Regions from separate parts of the Pseudoblastomonas flavescens genome, predicted to be linked through region 1. Evidence: predicted binding sites of a transcription regulator. Region 1 holds the regulator's gene; each other region holds the start of a gene.
What was found. Region 1 encodes LexA, which represses DNA repair genes until DNA is damaged. Its sites were predicted from a motif close to GTTCCNCNCTTGTTCT; they were not measured.
Positions count from the first base shown of each region.

Region 2: the regulator LexA is predicted to act here: its motif matches at 1,469-1,484, upstream of QQW98_RS10345 (ATP-dependent helicase).
Region 3: the regulator LexA is predicted to act here: its motif matches at 1,873-1,888, upstream of radA (DNA repair protein RadA).
Region 4: the regulator LexA is predicted to act here: its motif matches at 3,617-3,632, upstream of QQW98_RS06980 (DUF3072 domain-containing protein).

Region 1 is NZ_CP129107.1:2,152,624-2,157,664, reverse strand. It holds gene QQW98_RS11105 (anthranilate synthase component II) at 1-513, shown strand, start outside; gene trpD (anthranilate phosphoribosyltransferase) at 510-1,502, shown strand; gene trpC (indole-3-glycerol phosphate synthase TrpC) at 1,499-2,284, shown strand; gene lexA (transcriptional repressor LexA) at 2,433-3,122, shown strand; gene QQW98_RS11085 (ComEC/Rec2 family competence protein) at 3,193-5,041, opposite strand, start outside.
Region 2 is NZ_CP129107.1:1,997,128-2,002,168, reverse strand. It holds gene QQW98_RS10360 (pseudouridine synthase) at 1-404, shown strand, start outside; gene rsmD (16S rRNA (guanine(966)-N(2))-methyltransferase RsmD) at 401-949, shown strand; gene QQW98_RS10350 (hypothetical protein) at 1,032-1,364, opposite strand; gene QQW98_RS10345 (ATP-dependent helicase) at 1,487-3,787, shown strand; gene QQW98_RS10340 (sterol desaturase family protein) at 3,784-4,614, opposite strand; gene QQW98_RS10335 (DEAD/DEAH box helicase) at 4,676-5,041, opposite strand, start outside.
Region 3 is NZ_CP129107.1:2,258,581-2,263,621, forward strand. It holds gene QQW98_RS11570 (CvpA family protein) at 1-410, opposite strand, end outside; gene radA (DNA repair protein RadA) at 445-1,812, opposite strand; gene QQW98_RS11580 (hypothetical protein) at 1,921-2,787, shown strand; gene QQW98_RS11585 (IS1595 family transposase) at 2,832-3,707, opposite strand; gene QQW98_RS11590 (patatin-like protein) at 3,792-5,041, shown strand, end outside.
Region 4 is NZ_CP129107.1:1,351,449-1,356,489, forward strand. It holds gene QQW98_RS06955 (class I mannose-6-phosphate isomerase) at 1-114, shown strand, start outside; gene ftsH (ATP-dependent zinc metalloprotease FtsH) at 169-2,133, shown strand; gene QQW98_RS06965 (hypothetical protein) at 2,161-2,433, shown strand; gene QQW98_RS06970 (hypothetical protein) at 2,494-2,802, opposite strand; gene QQW98_RS06975 (DUF3667 domain-containing protein) at 2,830-3,540, opposite strand; gene QQW98_RS06980 (DUF3072 domain-containing protein) at 3,663-3,896, shown strand; gene rpoZ (DNA-directed RNA polymerase subunit omega) at 3,973-4,317, opposite strand; gene QQW98_RS06990 (phospholipase D-like domain-containing protein) at 4,436-5,041, shown strand, end outside.

The sequences.
Region 1 (5,041 bases):
CGTAACGACGCGATGGGCGCTGCAAAGGCGCTGGCTACCGGGGCGAAGGGCATCCTTATTTCGCCCGGGCCGTGCACCCCGAACGAAGCCGGGATCAGTCTCGACCTCGTCGCGGCTTGCGCCGATGCGCAGCGGCCCTTGCTCGGCGTGTGCCTGGGCCACCAGGCGATCGGGCAACATTTCGGCGGCAAGGTCGTGCGCGGGGGGCTGATGCACGGCAAGACCAGCCCGGTGGAGCACGACGACAGCGGCGTCTTCGCCGGCCTGCCCTCGCCCTTCACCGCCACGCGCTATCACTCGCTGGTGGTCGAAGAGATTCCCGATGCGCTGGTCGTGAACGCCACATCCGAGACACCGGGCCTCGACGGCACCAGCGTGATGGGCTTCCGCCATGTCTCGCTACCCATCCACGGCGTGCAGTTCCACCCGGAAAGCATCGCGACCGAGCATGGCCATGCCCTACTCGCCAATTTTCTTGCTCTCTGCGGCCTGTCCGCCACGGTGCCCGCATGAAGACGCTGCCGCTCGCCGTTCCGTACATGACCGAAGCCGAGGCCGAGGAGGTCTTCGGCTGGATCCTCGATGGCGAGGCGACGGATGAGGAAATCGCCCGCTTCCTGCTCGCCATGACCGAACGCAGCGAGACGGCCGAGGAAATCGCCGGTGCGGCCCGCGCCCTGCGCGCCAGGCTCGTACCCGTCGCGGGGCCCGACAACGCCATCGACGTCTGCGGCACCGGCGGCGACGGGCATCACACGCTCAACGTCTCGACCGCCGTGGGGCTGGTCGTGGCCGCCTGCGGCGTCCCCGTCGCGCGCCATGGCAATCGCGCAATTTCGTCCAAAGCCGGCGTTGCCGACACGCTGGAAGTGCTCGGGCTCGACATGGCGGCCGCGGGCCGCACGGCGGAGACGACGCTGGCGGAAATCGGCATCTGCTTCCTCTTTGCGCCCAACCACCACCCGGCGATGGGCCGCATCCAGCCCATCCGCAAGAAGCTCGGCCGGCGCACGATCTTCAATTTGATGGGCCCGCTATCGAATCCGGTCGGCGTGAAGCGCCAGCTGATCGGGATCGCCCGGCCCGCCTACGTGTCGATCTATGGCGATGCGGCGGCGCGGCTGGGCACGGTGCGGACGTTCATCGTTTCCGGCGACGAAAGCCTCGACGAGCTGAGCCTTGCGGGCGGCAACGAACTGGCGGACGTTACCGGAAACGAATTCGCGATGCGCCGCGTCGATGCCTCGATGGCAAACCTTCCCTCCGCACCGCTGGAAGCCATTCGCGGCGGCGACCCCGCACACAATGCGCAGGCCTTGCGCGATTTGCTCGACGGCTGGCCGAGCGCCTATCGCGACGCCGTGTGCCTCAATGCCGCTGCCGCCCTGATCGTTGCCGATGCGGCGGCGGACTGGCAGAGCGGCGCGGAAATGGCCGCCGAAGCGATCGACAGCGGACGCGCGCGCAAGCTGCTGCAAGACTGGATCGCCCTCGCCCGATGAACAAGCTGGAAGAAATCTGCGCGACCAAGCGCGAGGAAGTGGCTGCGCGCAAGGCGGTTGCCACTCTCGAAGATCTCGACCGTGCCGCCTTGCAGGCCACCCCGCCGCGCGGCTTTCGCATGGCGCTGGAGGCGAAAGCGGCAACCGGTTTCGGCCTGATCGCGGAAATAAAGAAGGCTTCGCCCTCCAAGGGATTGATTCGCGCCGATTTCCGCCCGCACGAGCACGCGATCGATTACGAGCGTGGCGGGGCGGCGTGCCTTTCCGTGCTCACCGACCCACCCTATTTCCAGGGGCATGAAGACTATCTGGTCGATGCGCGCAAGAGCTGCGCCCTGCCCGTGCTGCGCAAGGATTTCATGATCGACCCGTGGCAAGTCGCCGAAAGCCGTGCGCTGGGCGCGGATGCGATTCTCATTATCGTAGCCGCGCTGGACGACGTCGCGATGACGGAGATCGAGGCCGCCGCGCTGGAGCGCGGGATGGACGTGCTGGTCGAAGTCCACGACGAAGCCGAGATGGACCGGGCCCTGAAGCTCCGGTCCCGCCTGCTCGGCGTCAACAACCGCGATCTCAGGACTTTTACCACCGACCTCGCCACCACCGAACGGCTTGCGGCGATGGCACCTGCCGGCAGCGTCCTCGTCGGCGAAAGCGGCATCGAAAGCCATGCCGACTGCGAGCGGCTCGCCGCTTCAGGCGTGCGCTGCTTCCTCGTGGGCGAAAGCCTGATGCGGCAGGACGATCTCGAGGCTGCGACGCGCAGCTTGCTTGGGATCTGACCAGCAGCTTCGCAGCCCTGGCGAAGAAAAGGAACCGTTCTGGTTCTGTCGCTTGACTGAACCGCAAAGGTTGCTTAATTGTTCCTTATTCGTTCACCAAAATGCCCACGCGGTGGATGTCTTAGCGGGCGCTTTAGGGAGCGTGTCGATGCTGACCGCCAAGCAACACGAACTGCTGCTTTTCATCCGTGACCGACTCGATGAAACCGGCATTTCCCCGAGTTTCGAGGAAATGAAGGATGCGCTGGACCTGAAGTCGAAATCGGGGGTGCACCGCCTGATTTCCGCGCTCGAGGAACGCGGCTTCATCCGCCGCCTGCCCAACCGCGCCCGCGCGCTCGAAGTGCTGCGCAGTCCCGAGGACATGCAGACCGCAACGCGCAAACCGGCTGCGGCCAACGATGCCGTGTCGCGTGCGGTCACGCCGCCGGCTGCGGCACCTTCCGCCGCCAATGACGTGATCGAGGTTCCCCTCCACGGCCGCATTGCTGCCGGTGCGCCGATCGAAGCGCTGGAAGGCGACCAGTCGCTGCCCGTTCCAGCGGCCCTGCTTGGAGCAGGCGAGCACTATGCGCTGGAAGTGTCCGGCGACTCGATGATCGAAGCAGGCATTTTCGATGGCGACTATGCGCTGGTGAAGCGCACCGACACGGCACGCGATGGGGAAATCGTCGTTGCGCTCGTCAATAACGAGGAAGCCACGCTGAAATATTTGCGGCGCGAAAGCGGCATGGTCCGGCTCGATCCCGCGAACGCTTCCTACGAGGCGCAGGTCTACCGGCCGAACGAAGTTCAGGTGCAGGGCAAGCTCGCCGGACTGCTTCGTCGCTACCACTGACGCCGGCTGCCGCTACGGTTAGTGCAAGCGCCGCCCCGTTCGGGCGGCGTTTGTGTATCGGGAGGCCGGATCAACGCCGCGCGTAGCGGTCTTCGCGCGGTTTCCACCAGCCGTGGTCGCCCTGCCGCTGCGCGACCGTCGCGAAATTTTCGCTCGCAAGGTCGATGGAAATCCCGCCCGTGTCGCCAAGGAGGTTGCGGTCCGCCTTCAGCCAGCGCGGCCGGCAGCTTCGCGGCAGCCACCGGTCGGCGACCACGATGTCGGCCTGCTCGCAGGCGGCCGCCAGCGCCCGCTCTTCCACCCGGTCCCGGCTTCGCGCCATCAGGATGCTCCAGTCGCGGCCGCCGCGCGCGATCGCTATCACGCAGAAATCGCGGCTGCATTCCGCATCGGGGTGGTTGGCAATGGCAATAGGCTCCGCGCGCGTCGCCGCCAGTTCGCGCAGGTTGTCGCTGGTATAGCTCGAGCGGCTTTCGCGCAGCACCAGCAAGGTCCCGTCCGGCTGAGTGACGCCGACGTGCCGCCCGTCGCCGGTGATCATGACATCGGGGACCGGCGTGGCGAGCAGCAAGGCGCTTGCCGCCGCCACAGGGGCGAAACCCCACAGCCGCGCCCGCCCTTGCCATAACGCCAGCCAGAGCAATCCCACCACGAACAGCCCGAATGTCCCCAGCCCCATGGCCGGGCTCAGCTTCACCGAACCGGGCTGGGACGATGTGAAATGCGCCAGCGCCAGCAGACCTTCCAGCGACTTGCCGGCCATCCACCAGGCCGGCGCGCCCAGCCCGACGATGTCGAAAACCAGCGCAATCGCGATCAGCGGCATCGATACGAAAGTGACAAGCGGGATCGCGAGCACATTGGCGAAGGCACCGTACAGCCCTGCGCGGTGGAAATGGAACAGCACGATGGGCATCAATGCGAGCTCGATCACCATGCCGGTTACCAGCAGCATGACACTGCGCCTCCCGAAGCGGGACAGCCAACTTTCCTCCCGCGGAACGAGGAAGCGCTTAACCCATGCCGCATTATGCAGCGCGACGATGGCGATCACCGCCGAAAAGCTCATCTGGAAGCTCGGTCCGACGAGCGATTCCGGCCACAGGAACAGCACGAACGCGGCCGCCACCGCGACCATGCGCAGGCTCAGCGGTTCACGCCCCAGCGCCAGCGCGATGAGGACCAGCACGGCACCCACGCAGCTGCGCACGGTGGGCACCTGCGCCCCGGTCAACAGGGTGTAGGCGATGCCCGCCAGCGCCGCGATGGCCGCCGCGATGACCGGCAGCCGGACACGCAGGACAAGCCATGGCCACAGCGCCAGGAGCTTGATTGCAACAAGATAGGCTGCGGCAATCACCGCGCTCACATGGAGGCCGCTGATGGACAGGAGGTGCGTCAGCCCCGCATCGCGCATCGCCTCCTCGTCCGCTTCGCCGATGGCCCCGCGGTCGCCGCTGGCGAATGTTGCCGCGATTGCGCCCGGCGCTCCCCCCAGCCGGTCGCGCGCGTGGGCGCTCAGCCCCCTTTGCCAGCGCGCGAGGACCGGCGGATTCCCCGCCGGCTCCACGACCTCCACCGGGCCGACTGCCGATCCGGTCGCAGCATAGCCTTCGAACCACGCGGTTCGCGCGAAATTATAGGCGCCCGGAAGCATCGGCGGCGCCGGCGGCATCAGCCGCGCGTCGAAGCGGACGAGAGCGCCCTCGGCCAGACCCGGTCGGTCCTCCTCCAGCGGTACGTTGACGCGCAGCTTCACCGCGCGCCCGGTGTCGGCATCGCGCGCCGCGACCACCAGCCGCACCCGCTCGTCCGCCGGTTGCTCGATACGCTCAAGGACGCGCGCCTGCACAGGGCCATAGCGCGGTGCCTCGTACGGTTCCTGGCCCACCAGCCCCGAGCGCAGCCAGACCAGGGCC
Region 2 (5,041 bases), 160 kb from region 1:
ACACCGAAGGCCTGCTGCTGCTGACCAACGACGGCGAACTGAAGCGCGCGCTGGAACTGCCGCGCAACGAGATCCCGCGCACTTACCGGGCGCGCGCCTTCGGCGAGGTTTCGCAGGAAACGCTGGAGGACCTGATGACCGGGATCACGGTGGATGGCATGCGCTATGGCCCCATCGACGCGAACCTGGAACGCAGCAGCGGCCGCAACCAGTGGATCGAAATGACCCTGACCGAAGGCAAGAACCGCGAGGTGCGCAATGTCCTCGAACATCTCGGCCTGCAGGTGAACCGGCTGGTCCGCACCGCCTACGGCCCGTTCGAACTCAGCGATTTGCCCCGCGGGCAGGTCGATATCGTACCCCGCGGCCCACTCGAAGCGATGCGGCGGAAGCTGAAAGCGTGAGGATCGTCGCCGGCGACTGGCGCGGTCGCAAGCTCGTCGCGCCCAAAGGGGAGACTACGCGCCCCACTGCGGACCGGACGCGCGAAACGCTGTTCAACATGCTCGCCAGCCGCCTCGGCAGCTTCGAGGGCCTGAGCGTGGCGGACCTGTTCGCCGGCTCCGGCGCGCTCGGTATCGAGGCGCTGTCGCGCGGCGCGGCGCATTGCCTGTTCGTGGAGCAGGAACGCAGCGCGGTCGACGCGATCAGGGCGAACCTAACCTCGCTCAAGGTCGACCGCACGCGCTTCGCCGTCCAGGCGGGGTCGGTGCTGTCGCTTGGACCCGCGAAGGCTCCGCACGACCTGATTCTGCTGGACCCGCCCTATCACACCGGCGCGGGCGCGGTGGCGATCGACCGGCTTGCCCGGCTCGGCTGGATCGGCCCGGCGACCTGGATCGCGCTGGAAACCGCAGCGGACGAGGAGGCGAGCTTCAAGGCGGTCGACATCGCGGCCGAACGCAAGGTCGGCAAGGCTATGCTCCGGCTGCTGCGCCTGCCGGACTGAGCGCAAAAGAAAGGGCACCCTGCTTGGCGGAGCGCCCTTTCCAACGCCACAGGCGTGACGAACTGGTCCGGCTGCGTGCCGCTCAGTCTTTCGGACGGGCAGCGCGCTTTTCTTCCGGGGTCATCTGGCTGGCAGGCTTGCCTGGCCAGTAATCGAGCGGACGATTGCCGTAATTCATCCCGGCCTCGCGCGGCTGGATGCAGCCGTCGGTCACGGTCGCACTGCAAACCGGATAATCCTTTTGCGGGGCAGGCGTCGTGTCGAGCACGGCCTGGCGCGTTGCCGGTCCGCCGCTGTTGGCAGCCTCCGTCGCGGAATCGGCGGTATCCGATGCGTTCGCGTCCTGCGCCGAGGCGGCGGCGGGAAGTCCGATGAAAACGGCGGCGGCCGCGGCGGCGGTGAAAATCTTGCGCACCGGCAACTCCTTCAATTCTCTGGCCATCCAAACGCCGGACGATGGAAATCCGTTCCGCGTGCCAGCGCGTTCGCGCGGACTGACGCCTTGCGCAGCGGCCCCGTGTTCCCTAGCTGTTCACCATGCCCGAAACCGACCCCAACCTGCCTGCACAGGCCGCTCCGCAGTGGCTTGCGCATCTCAACCCGCCGCAGCGCGAGGCGGTGATGACGCTGGACGGGCCGGTGCTGATGCTGGCCGGTGCCGGCACGGGCAAGACTGCCGCCCTCACCCACCGGCTTGCCCACATCGTGCGCGAACGAATGGCTTGGCCGAGCGAGATCCTGTGCGTCACCTTCACCAACAAGGCGGCGCGCGAAATGCGCGACCGTGTCAGCAAGCTGACCGGCGGGGCGCTGGAAGGCATGCCGTGGCTCGGCACCTTCCATTCGATCGGCGCCAAGATGCTGCGCCGCCATGCCGAGCTGGTCGGGCTGGAGCCCAACTACACGATCATCGACACGGACGACCAGCTGCGCCTGCTCAAGGCGCTGATCGCGGAAGCCGGTCTCGACGAGAAGCGCTTCCCCGCCCGCCAACTCGCCGGATTGATCGACGGGTGGAAAAACCGCGGGCTGAACCCCGCCGATCTCACCGCGGTCGACAACGAGGCGTATGGCAACGGCAAGGGCCAGGCGATGTACGCGCGCTACCAGGAGCGGCTGAAACAGCTCAACGCCTGCGACTTCGGCGATTTGCTGCTGCACATGCTCAACATCCTGCGCCAGCATCGCGACGTGCTCGAAAGCTACCAGAAGCGGTTCAAATACGTCCTGGTGGACGAATACCAGGACACCAACGCCGTGCAGTACCTGTGGCTGCGGCTGATCGCGCAGGAGCGCAAGAACATCTGCGTCGTGGGGGATGACGACCAGTCGATCTATTCCTGGCGCGGGGCGGAGGTTGCCAACATCCTGCGGTTCGAGAAGGATTTCCCGGGCGCCAAGGTCGTGCGGCTGGAGCAGAACTATCGCTCCACCCCGCAAATCCTTGCCGCCGCCGGCGGACTGATCGACGCCAACAGCCAGCGGCTCGGCAAGACCTTGTGGACCGAGCTGCCCGAAGGCGAGAAGGTCCGTGTTATCGGTGTGTGGGACGCGCCGGAGGAAGCGCGCCGCGTGGGCGAGGAAATCGAACGCCTGGAGCGGGAAGGCGCGTCGCTGGACGAGGTCGCCATCCTCGTGCGCGCATCCTACCAGACCCGCGAGTTCGAAGACCGCTTCATCCAGATCGGCCTCAATTACCGCATCATCGGCGGTTTCCGCTTCTACGAACGCGCGGAAATCCGCGACGCGCTCGCTTACCTGCGGGTGATTGCCCAGCCGCAGGACGACCTGGCGTTCGAGCGCATCTACAACCAGCCCAAGCGTGGCCTTGGTGCCAAGACGCTCGAGAAGATGCACCAGCATGCGCGGCGCACGCAGCAGCCGCTCGCCGCCGCATCGCTGGAACTGGCCGACAGCGACGAACTGCCCGCCCGCGCCCGCAACACGATCGCCGCCCTGCTCCACGATTTCCTGCGCTGGCGGGACATGGCGGAGCAAATCTCCCCCGCCGAACTGCTGCGTACCGTACTGGCGGAGAGCGGTTACGACGCGATGCTGGAAGCGGACCGGACGGCGGAGGCTGCGGGCCGCGCGGAGAACCTGTCCGAACTCGCCCGCGCGATGGAGGAGTATGACACGCTCGGCGATTTCCTCGAACATGTCGCGCTGGTCATGGACAACGATGCCAATGCGGAAGACGAGAAGGTCACGATCATGACCATCCACGCCGCCAAGGGGCTGGAATTCGACCACGTCTTCCTGCCGGGGTGGGAGGACGGTGTGTTTCCCTCCCAGCGCGCGCTCGACGAAGGCGGGCTCGCCAGTCTCGAGGAAGAGCGGCGCCTCGCCTATGTCGCCATCACGCGTGCACGGCGGCGCTGCACGATCCTGCATGCGGCAAACCGGCGCATCTACGGCCAGTGGACCAGCTCCATCCCCAGCCGCTTCGTCGAGGAGTTGCCGGACGAGCATATCGAGCAGGAAACCACCATGACCGGCGGCGCCTCGCTATGGCGCGCGAACTGGACGGAGACGGAGGACCCGTTCGCCCACGTTTCGCAGAACCGCCCCGGCCGCAGCAGCGCGCGCGGGCCCGGCTGGCAGCGCGCGCTCGCCAGCGGATACGACACGACGCCGGTGCGGGTGAAGGAGCCGGGCCGCAGCGCCGCCAGCTTCGCCGCCAAGCCGCGCACCGACATCGCACTGGGCGCGCGGGTGTTCCACGACAAGTTCGGTTACGGCACGGTCATGGGCCAGGAAGGCAACAAGCTGGAAATCAATTTCGAGGATGCCGGCACCAAGCGGGTCATCGACAGCTTCGTGAAACCAGCGGACTAGGCTTCGGCAGTTTCCTGCGCGGCCCGCGCGGCGGGCTTGCGCGCCATCGCCGCCCAGCCCGCAAATGGCCGCGCAAGTTCGCCCGCCAGGCCTTTCGAGCCACCTTCAACGCCAGTCCGGCAATCGATGAAGGGTGCGGGGTCGACATAAGTGCCGAACAGGCGGTCCCAAACCGTCAGGATGCCACCGTAATTGCTGCCGCATAGTTCCAGGTCATCGATGTGGTGGAGTCGGTGGGCAGCCGGACTGATCAGCCACTTGCCGAGCGGGCCCAGCGTCCACGGCACGTCCGCATGGATGAAGTACCCCCACCAGGTGCGTGCCAGCCCGCAGACGACGATCGCCCAAACCGGCAGGCCCAGCAGGATCAGCGGCGCGACATCCACGAACAGCGAGAGCACCTTGGCGAGCGGGTGTTTGCGCAGCAGCGCCAGCCACGTCATCGCCGTGTCCGAATGGTGGACGGCGTGCATCGGCCAGAGCCATCTCGTATGCTCTGCCCGGTGGCGCCAGTAGATGACGAATTCGCCCGCCAGCAGCGTGACCGGCAGGACCAGCGCGGCGCCCTGCGCATCCCAGAAAGCGGCCATCGCAGGGAAAATCGCCGCCGCATCGTTCCAGCGTTCGGTCGGCAGGACCAGCAGCGGGGCGAGGATCAGCGAATTGATCGCGACGAGGCCGATGTTGGTCAGCGTCTCGCCCCTCGTGCGGGCGAGCGCAGCCCAGATCCGCTCGCGCTTCAGGATCGTGGCGAGCACCGCGAACAGCAGCGCGGCCGGCGCGAAGGCCAGCATCTTGGCTGCGGCATCGGATGCGAAGGCTTCCATCCCCGCGCATATCGCGCGCGGGGCTTCAACATTCGGTTAACTTTGCGCCAGACGCGCGCGTTCAGATTGCCGAGGTGTCGAGGAAGTCCGGACGCGGTCCGTTCCACTCGCCGGCGGGCACGGGCTCTTCATCCTGCTGGCGGCGCGGCTTGCGCTGCGTCTTTGCAGGCTTCTCGCGCTTTTCCTCGCTCTTGCGCGTATCCTTGCGCGGCTTGCGCCCGGGCGACGGATCGCGTGCCTGCTCGGGCGCCTCACTGTCCTCTGCCTCGGCCTTCTTCGGCTTGCTGCGCTTTTCCGGCTTGTCGGCGGCGGGCTGCTTCAGTTCGACGCGGACGTCGTTCTTGCCGAACACCGGGATCGGATTGCCGGTGAGCTTTTCGACATTGTCGATCGCCTCTGCATCGTCGGGTGTGACGAAGGTGAAGGC
Region 3 (5,041 bases), 110 kb from region 1:
CATGTCGGCCGGCCCTGCGCGCCCCAGATCGTGTCGTAACCGAGCACGAGGATGGAGAAGGCCATCACCACGATGATGAGGCCCTTCACCGCGCCGAAGCCGAAGCCCAGCACGCGATCGATCGGGCCGAGCACGCTGTTGCGCGATGCCTCTCCCATCCGCCCGGCGATCAGCTTCATCGCGGCGTAGGGGATCAGCAGCAGCAGCACGAAGGCGAGCACCGACGCGGCATTGGGTGAATCGAACACGCCCAACAGAGCTTCGGAGAGGTCGGTGTGGAGGAAGCGGATCGCGAAGATCGCCAGTACCCACGACAGCAGCGACAGGATTTCCTGCACGAAGCCGCGCATGAAGCCACCGATCGCGGCCACGCCGACGATCAGGATCACGATAATGTCGAACGCCGTCATCGAAACACCGATCCCTCTGTTTCGTGGCCGACCCCTATGCGCTGCCCATGATCCGGTCAACGAGCTTGGGCAGGACTGTCAACGGATCGTAGCTGGGGCCTTTGGGTTTCTCGCCAGCGTTGCCGGGGCCATACCCGCGCTCGAACCCCAGCTTCATCGCCTCTTTCAGCCGCAGACCGGCGTGCGCGACCGGACGGATTTCGCCGGCAAGCGAGACTTCGCCGAAAAACACGCTCTTGGCTGGCAGCGGCTTGTCCGCCAGCGCGGAGATCAGCGCCGCGGCCACGGCAAGGTCCGCCGCCGGGTCGGTCAGCCGGTACCCGCCCGCCACGTTGAGATAGACCTCCGCGCTCGAGAAATTCAGCCCGCAGCGCGATTCCAGCACCGCCAGCAGCATCGCCATCCGCCCGTTGTCCCAGCCGACGACCGCGCGGCGCGGCGTGGCGCCCGATTGCAGTTTTACGATCAGCGCCTGGATTTCGACCAGCACCGGCCGCGTCCCCTCAAGCGCGGGGAAGACCGAGCTGCCCGCCACCGGTTCGTCGCGCCCGGAGAGGAACAGCATGGAAGGATTCTTCACCTCCTCCAGCCCGGCGCCGGCCATCGCGAACACGCCGATCTCGTCCACCGCGCCGAAACGGTTCTTGAGGCTGCGCAGGATCCGGTACTGGTGGCTTCGCTCCCCTTCGAAGCTCATCACCACGTCGACCATGTGTTCCAGCACGCGCGGGCCCGCGATGTTGCCGTCCTTGGTGACGTGGCCGACGAGGACGAGTGCGGTCCCGCTCTGCTTGGCATAGCGGATCAGTTCGAACGCGCAGCCGCGCACCTGGCTGACGGTGCCCGGCGCACCCTCGATTGTGTCCGAATGCATCGTCTGGATGGAATCGATCACCAGCAGCGCAGGCGGCTCCATCGATCCCAGCGTGGTCAGGATGTCGCGAACCGAGGTGCTGGAGGCGAACTTGATCGGCGCTTGTGCCACGCCGAGGCGCTGCGCGCGCATCCGCACCTGCCCGGCCGCCTCTTCCCCGCTGACGTACACCACATCACCGCCTGCGCGGGCGATATTGCCTGCGGTCTGCAACAGCAGGGTGGATTTGCCGATACCGGGATCGCCGCCCATCAGGATGGCGCTGCCCGGCACGATCCCGCCACCAAGGGCGCGATCGAATTCTTCCAGCCCGCTCGGCCGGCGGACAAGGTCTTCGCCTTTCTGGTCGAGCTTGACGAACTCCACCATCCGCCCCCCGCTCGACAGGTCGTGCTTCTGAGAGAAAACGGTCGCCGGCGCATCCTCGGCCAGCGTGTTCCACTCTGCGCAATCGGCGCACTGGCCCTGCCAGCGGTGGTGGACACTGCCGCATGCCTGGCAGACGAAACGTTTCTTGGTCTTGGCCATCGGCTGTGGACCTAAGCGGAACGGACCGAGAACGCAATTGCCAATGGGGATTATCCCGTTGGAACAAGTATCGCTCGACTCGGGGGAGTTGCGTGATATGAGGGGGGGATGGTTAAGTTGCGAACTTTCTGGCCTTACTTGGTGGGCTGCGCGGTATGGAGTGCGTGGATCATTGGCGGCGTTCTCGGGTGGCTGGGGAATGTGGACACCGCATGTCTTATCGTGGGTCGCCGCGCCGAGGAATGTGGGAGCGGGAAGGTGTTGAGCCTTCTAATTTCCCCGCCAGCATGGGTCTTGCTAATCGTTATTGCTGTAGGACTTTTCTTCTTCGCTTTGGGCGAGCGGAATCGTGTGCGTGCTCAGATCAGCGAACTTCGGAAACAGGACACAAATCAATATGCGCACGTGGTGCGCGATGAGACGAAAGCAGCCTTAAAGGAAGAACTTGAGACTATAGGTCGGGCTCGGAGGCAGGTTGAGGAGGTCGTCAAGCACATCAAAGAGGCGGATGCACTAGTCCGAGATCAGGAAAATGTTTTAGGCGTTATCAACGATGAATACGAATTGAGTAGCAAAATGACATATTTGCAAACCCGGTGGCTCGATTCAATTCAGAACGCTGACCGGACAGCCAACAATTATCACCTGCCTGATAGGCTAGATAAGTGGTTCAATGCAGCACACGCTCTCGCGCAAACATTAACTGGAATGGGAATACCTTGCCAAACGCCTTTCCCAGCCCCTCGTTACGACGAGAATCCGCTTGCCAAAGCTCCTAATGAACCAACTGAGGAAATCGATGAGAACCTCAATCGATACCGTAAGAGTTATGCTATGCATATCGCGCTGATGGAGAAGGCGGAGGCTCATCGGAAAAGTTTAGCCGACAAAATTCAGTCGTCCAAAGATAGCGGCGCTTTACGGAATGCAGTTTCTAAACTTCGGCAATATGAGAAAGATTATGGGATCAAATGAAGCGTTCGACCGCCTCTTAAGGGCGATGATGAAGGGCGACCCGCCTAGCGGGGGAAAGACACCATCAACTCCGAAAGCATCGTCTCGGGACGGTTCCGGCGATTGTGACGAAACTCAAACTCGCCAAGATACTTCGCCAGATGCTTAGCACTCACATGAATGTGGGTGCCATTGATGGACCGCTTTAGCTGCGCCCAGAACCCTTCCACGCTGTTCGTGGAAACGCCCAACTTGCTGACATACTCGCCAGCGGCATGGTTCACCCGCTTGTGCCAATAGCCGTTGAAACCGGAGAGATCGTCATAGGCAACGAACTCGTCTGTATGCACTTCGCTATGCGGCTTCACGTTGACCGTTACCGCGCCCATTAGCGAGGTACGGCGACGGTTCGGGACAACCCGCGTCACGATGTCCCCGCCGCGCTCCTTAATGCCGACGACAACTGTCTTGCCCTTGCCGCCATAGCCACCGGGGCGATGTCCGCCGATGAATGTCTCGTCTACTTCCACGGTCTTGAACGGCCCGCCTACAGGCTCGTCACCGTCCACCGCAGCCATATACTTGCGGATTTCGTGGCACATGCGCCACGCCGTCTTGTAGGTCACGCCGATCTGGCGCTCGACTTCCTTGGCGGCGACCCCGTTACGGGCCGTGGTGAACATGAACATCACATGGAACCAGTCGCGCAGGCTCGTGCGGGTGCGGTGGAAGGGCGTTCCGGCGGTCGGATAGACTTGGTGGCCGCAATGCTCGCAGGCGTAGGAGCGGCGGGCCTTCACGCGGTAAAACTGGGCATCCTTGCCGCACTTTTCGCACTCGTGACGTTCGCCGAACCGGACCAGCTTTAGATGCTCTAGGCAGCTATCTTCCGTAGGGAAGCGGTCTTGGAATTGGCGGAGCGTGGGGGCCTTCGTTTTCATACATATTGTATAGCAGGAAACCCTACTTGTCGCAAGGGGATAATCCCCTTGCCAATTGCTGCTATCCCCGCCACTGTGGGCTCGATGCGGCAAAAGGAACTCAGGATCGCGCTGGTCTGCTACGGCGGAGTGAGCCTTGCGGTCTATATGCACGGGGTCACGAAGGAGCTTTGGAAACTTGCGCGGGCCAGCCGGCAGTTCCACGGCGGCGCCGGCGAACTGACGCCGAGCGAGGCGATCTACCGCGAATTGCTGGAAACCGTGCAGGACAAAGGACTGCGGCTGCGCGTTTTGCCCGACATCCTGGCAGGCGCGAGCGCGGGCGGCATCAACGCGGTGTTCCTGGCGCAGGCGATCCATTCGGGCCAGTCGCTGGAGCCGCTGACCGACCTGTGGCTGGACCATGCCGATGTCGAACAGCTGATCGACGAGGAAGCGCGCCCGTGGTCGCGCGCCACCAAGTTCTGGGCCCAGCCGCTGGTCACCTGGCTGTTCACCCGGCCGGGCAACGCCGTGTCGGACAGTGTCGCGCCGGAAACACGGGCAGAGGTGCGGCGCAAGCTTTCCACCCTGATCCGCAGCCGCTGGTTCGCCCCGCCCTTCTCCGGCCTCGGCTTTTCGGACCTGCTCGCCGGGGCGCTGGTCGCCATGCGCGGGGCACCGGCGGGCGACCCGCTGTTACCGCCCGGCCACCCGCTCGACCTGTTCGTGACCGCGACCGATTTCCACGGCGCGCGTCAGCTTCTGCGCCTGCACAGCCCGCCAGTGGTGGAGGAGCGCGAGCACCGGATGCCCATCGGCTTCCACAAGCGCACGCCCAGCGGGCCGGGCGCGGCGCTGGCCCACCCGCTCGAACTTGTGATGGCCGCGCGTTCAACTGCCAGCTTCCCCGGGGCCTTCCCGCCGCTGGAGATTGCCGAACTCGACCGGCTGGCCGCAAAGCGCGACTGGGAATGGTCGGGCCGGGACGCTTTCCTGCGCCACATCATGCCCGGCCATTTCGCCGACCGCGATGTTGAAAAGGTCACGCTGATCGACGGGTCGGTGCTGGTCAACAAGCCTTTTGCGGAAGCGATGGGCGTGCTCGACATGCGGCCCGCCCAGCGCGAGGTCGACCGGCGTTTCGTCTATATCGACCCGCATCCCAAGACGGTGGCGATCACGGACGACAACCGAACGACCGGTTTCTTCCGTACCATCCTCGGCTCCCTGTCGGCGATCCCGCGCCAGCAGCCGATCCGCGACAACCTGGAAGCCTTGCAGGAGCAATCGCGGGAGGCGGAGCGGATGCGGCGCATCATCGCGTCCCTGCGCCCCGAAGTGGAAGGCGCTGT
Region 4 (5,041 bases), 800 kb from region 1:
GGTATGATCGGCCCGGTGATGCCGGGCGAATGCGCTTGGACCCACGATGCCGCGGCACTTGAATCCGGACAAGGCGCGTCTGGCCTGATCGCCGTCCCTTACGGCGCCGCTTAGCTTGTCATTCATGTGCCTGCGCCTACATTGGCTGCCTGAAAGGGATTTATTGCGATGAGCGACGACAATCGGCCCGGCGGCGAGCCGGAAAATGGCGGCAATCCGTGGGTGAAAAGCCTGTTCGTATGGGGCGGGATCTTCCTCGGCCTGCTCCTGGTCGTTTCGCTGTTCGGCAACAACAACGCCGATGCCGGCAACCGCATCGCCTATTCCGATTTCCGTAACCGCGTGGCCGAAGGGTCGGTGGAATCGGTCGACATTTCGCAGGACCTGATCACCGGCAAGCTCAAGAACGACGAGACGTTCACGACCGTGCCGCTGGAAAGCGACGTCAACCTGCCCGACCTGATGACCCAGAACGGGGTCGAATATTCGGTCGAGGCAAGCGAGCAACCGAACATGCTGCTGTGGATCCTGGCCCAGTCGCTGCCGTTCATCCTCATCCTCGGCATCGCCTTTTTCGCCCTGCGCCAGATGCAAAAGGGCGGCGGCGCCGGCGGGGCGATGGGCTTCGGCAAGTCGAAAGCCAAGATGCTGACCGAAAAGCAGGGCAAGGTGACCTTTGCCGATGTCGCCGGCATCGACGAGGCGCGCGAGGAGTTGGAGGAAGTCGTCGAGTTCCTGAAAGACCCGCAGCGTTTCTCCAAGCTCGGCGGGCAGATCCCCAAGGGCGCGCTGCTGGTCGGCAGCCCCGGTACCGGCAAGACCTTGCTCGCCCGCGCCATCGCGGGTGAGGCGGGCGTGCCGTTCTTTACCATTTCGGGTTCCGACTTCGTCGAGATGTTCGTCGGCGTCGGCGCCAGCCGCGTGCGCGACATGTTCGAACAGGCGAAGAAGAACGCGCCCTGCATCGTCTTTATCGACGAAATCGACGCGGTCGGCCGTAGCCGCGGCCACGGCCTCGGCAATTCGAACGACGAGCGGGAGCAGACGCTGAACCAGCTGCTGGTCGAGATGGACGGCTTCGAGGCCAACGAAGGCATCATCATCGTCGCCGCTACCAACCGCCCTGACGTGCTCGACCCCGCGCTGCTGCGCCCGGGCCGCTTCGACCGCCAGGTCGTGGTTCCGGTGCCGGATATCGACGGGCGCGAGAAGATTCTCGAAGTCCACATGAAGAAGGTGCCGTTGGCACCCGACGTGAACAGTCGCACGATCGCGCGCGGTACGCCCGGATTCTCCGGTGCGGACCTCGCCAACCTCGTTAACGAGGCGGCGCTGCTGGCCGCGCGGCGCAACAAGCGCCTGGTCGCGATGCAGGAATTCGAGGACGCCAAGGACAAGGTCATGATGGGCGCGGAACGCCGCAGCATGGTCATGACCGAGGACGAGAAGAAGATGACCGCCTATCACGAGGCAGGTCATGCCCTCGTCAGCCTGAACGAGCCTGCTTCCGATCCCATCCACAAGGCCACGATTATCCCGCGCGGCCGCGCGCTGGGCATGGTGATGCGCCTGCCGGAACGCGACAGCTATTCCTATCACCGCGACAAGATGCACGCGAACCTTGCCGTGGCTATGGGTGGCCGCGTGGCCGAAGAAATCATCTTCGGCCACGACAAGGTGTCCAGCGGGGCCAGTGGAGACATCCAGTACGCCACCGACCTTGCCAAGAACATGGTCACCAAGTGGGGCATGTCGGACAAGCTCGGCCCGCTGCAGTACGAACAGCAGCAGGAAGGCTATCTCGGCATGGGGCAGTCGTCCCGCACGATGGGCGGCGCCGAGACCAACAAGCTGATCGATGCGGAGATCAAGGCGCTGGTTGAAGGCGGCCTGAAGCGTGCGACGGAAATCCTGACCGACCAGGAAGACAAGCTCCACCTCCTCGCCCAGGCGATGCTCGAATACGAGACGCTGACCGGCGACGAGATCAACCAGCTGATGGAAACGGGCAAGCTCGACCGGCCCGACCAGCCGGCCGGCGGCAACGCGCCCGCACGCCCGATCCGCGGGTCCGCCATCCCGAAAGCCGGCAAGAAGTTCGGCGACGGGGGAACGGCCCCGCAAGGCGCGTAGTTTGCCCTTGCGAAAGGGAGATTGCCGATGACTTATCTCAAACTTGCCGGGGCTGCGTCGCTGCTGGTCTTCGCGGCCGCCTGTTCCGAGGAAACGCAAAGCAACGCGCAGGATACGCTTGAGCGTGCTGCCGCCGATACCGAGGCGAATGCCGAAGTGATCGAGAATGCAGTCCGCGAAGGCACGATAGACGCCGCCGAGGGCATCAGCCAGGGCGCCGACAACCTGCAGGCCGAATTGGCCGAGGACGAGGCGACCGATCCTGACCAGGGCGACGGCGCGCTCGACGGAACCGACTGACCTTTTGCGGAAAATTGACAACAAGGGCGCGGCGGCTTCGGCTTCCGCGCCCTTCTTTGTTCAGAAGGCGCTCAGCACCGTCAGGATCAGCAGGAACAGGATCAACACGACCGAGATGAGAAGCAGGAGGAAGACGAGCCGCCAGATCGTCGACAGGCGCGATAGGTCGTAAGCGTAGCGCAATTGCTTGTAGATGTGAATCGGCGGGATCAGCAGCACGGCCCAGACCAGCCTTCCGGCTTTCAGCCCCGCTACCGCCAACAGCGATACGATAATAAACAGTAGCGACATGAAAGCGATGGAGTAGGTCACGAAAATCGCGTGGTCGTAGGCACGGAAACGGCGTTTCCATGCGAACAGCAGCCACACGAACGGGATCGATAGCGGGATCAGGAGCTAGCTGAATTTGTAGCCGTTGGCCTGCAGCTTGTAGAGCATGAGGCTGGGGTTGGTGCGCCACTTCTTGACGATAGTCCGGTCGATGAAATCGAGGCCGGCTAGATTGAATTGCTGGTAAGCGCGATTGCCCTCTGCATCGACGAATTCGTAGTTTTCTCCCTCCTTGATTTTCTTGAGTGTGGCTTCGAGTTCGTCGATCCGCGCTTTGGCCTCGGCCCTCGCTTCGGCATCCTCGGCAGGCAAGTCCTCGAGTTCGTCGCGCGCCAGGCCGATGGCATCGATCGCGCGCACTTCGGCCGCCATCTGGGTGTTCTCGATGTCCGGCGGGACCGACAAGCCGGCCGCCTGGAACACCGCGAGCATCAGGAAGACCGAGAACAGGAACAGCGCCATTGGGCTGACGAACTCGCGCCGTTCGCCTTCGATATAGCGGCGGGTGAGCTTGCCGGGCCGCAAGGCCAGTTCGGGCACGGTGCGCCAGGTCTTGCCTTCGAAATGCAATGCGCCGTGGAGCAGGTCGTGCAGGAAGGCGCCCAGCGTGCGGTGCAGGTGCGCTTTCTGCCCGCAGTCGTGGCAGTGATCACCGATCAGCTCGGTTCCGCAATTCAGGCACTGGCCTTCCGCGAAATGTCCCGTGGCGTCGCGCGCCGGGCCCTTCTCGGCGCTGACGGCCCTGGCGAACAGACCGCCTTCGGCTGCCGTGCCCAATGTGTCACCGATATCGATTATGCCGCTGCCCCCGTCATGCGGCCAAGCATCGGGCGGTTCGGGCGCGCCGCAACTCGGAACATTAGGCGAACGAAGTCGTTGATCGGGAAAGGAGACGAACGATGAGTGCACCGCAGGCAACCGAAGCCCCGAAAAGCGATTCCGTCGGGAACGCGCAGAAGGATCCAGACAACTGGACGACCGGCGACGAGCGCATGACCGGCGCGCAGGCGAGCTATCTGAAAACCCTGAGCGAAGAGGCCGGCAAGCCCGACGCCTACGATGCGGAGCTTACCAAGGCGGAAGCATCGAAGCGGATCGACGAATTGCAATCGGAAACCGGTCGGGGCGAATAGGTCCGGTCTTGGCCAGCCGAAACGAAAAGGGCCGCCCAACCGGGCGGCCCTTTTTCATACGGAGATCGACGACCGCTCAGCCTTCGTAGTCGCCGCCGATCGAGGTCGAGCGGGCCGGTGCCGCGGCGGTGATCCGCATGGCTTCGGCCGACTGGCTCAGCGAGCCGACTTCGTCGAATTCGTCGTCGTCTTCCGGCAACACGCGCTGCAGCGACTGGACGAGAGCTTCGTTCAGTTCGCCCGGCTTGATCTGCTGGTCGGCGATTTCGCGCAAGGCGACCACCGGGTTCTTGTCGCGGTCGCGTTCGACGAGGAGTTCGGCACCGCCGGAAATCTCGCGGGCGCGCTGTGCTGCCAGCAGCACCAGGTCGAAACGGTTGGGTATCTTGTCGACGCAGTCTTCGACGGTCACGCGCGCCATGCGGCTACTCCAAATTCGGCTAAAGCTCGGGAAGCGGGCTACCTAGGCGGGGTACGCCACGGAGTCAAGGAAATCGGCCTCGCTTGCGGTGCCGCCGCGTGCCCGATAGAGCGCGGCCATGGGGCAGGAAACCAAGACTTACGACTACCGTGACCCGGGCGCGTTTCCGGCATCGGTCGATGGCCTCGAACTGCTGGTAATCCCCGACGGGCAGGAGCGGTTGCGCGCGCTGCTGGAGCTGATCGACGGCGCGCAATCCTCGCTCAAGCTGTGTTTCTACATCTTTGCCAAGGACGATACCAGCACCGCGGTACGCGATGCGCTCGCCCGCGCGGCGGAACGCGGTGTCGCGGCAACGCTGATCGTCGACGGCTACGGCGCGGAAGCGGATGAGGAGTTCATGCGCCCCTTCTGCGATGCGGGCGGCGACTTTCGCTGCTTCTCCCCGCGCCGGTCGCTGCGCTATCTCGTCCGCAACCACCAGAAGATGGCCATCGCCGACGATGAGCAGGCCATCATCGGCGGCTTCAACGTGGAAGACGATTACTTCGCCCCGCCGGCGGTCAACGGCTGGAACGACCTCGCCGTGCGCATCACCGGCGATGCGATGAAGCCGCTGCTGGACTGGTATGCGAAGCTCATCGAATGGACCGATGCCGACGGGGTGGAGTGGCGACAAGTCCGTCGCGAGGTCAAGAGCTGGTCGCAGGGCGATGGCGATGTG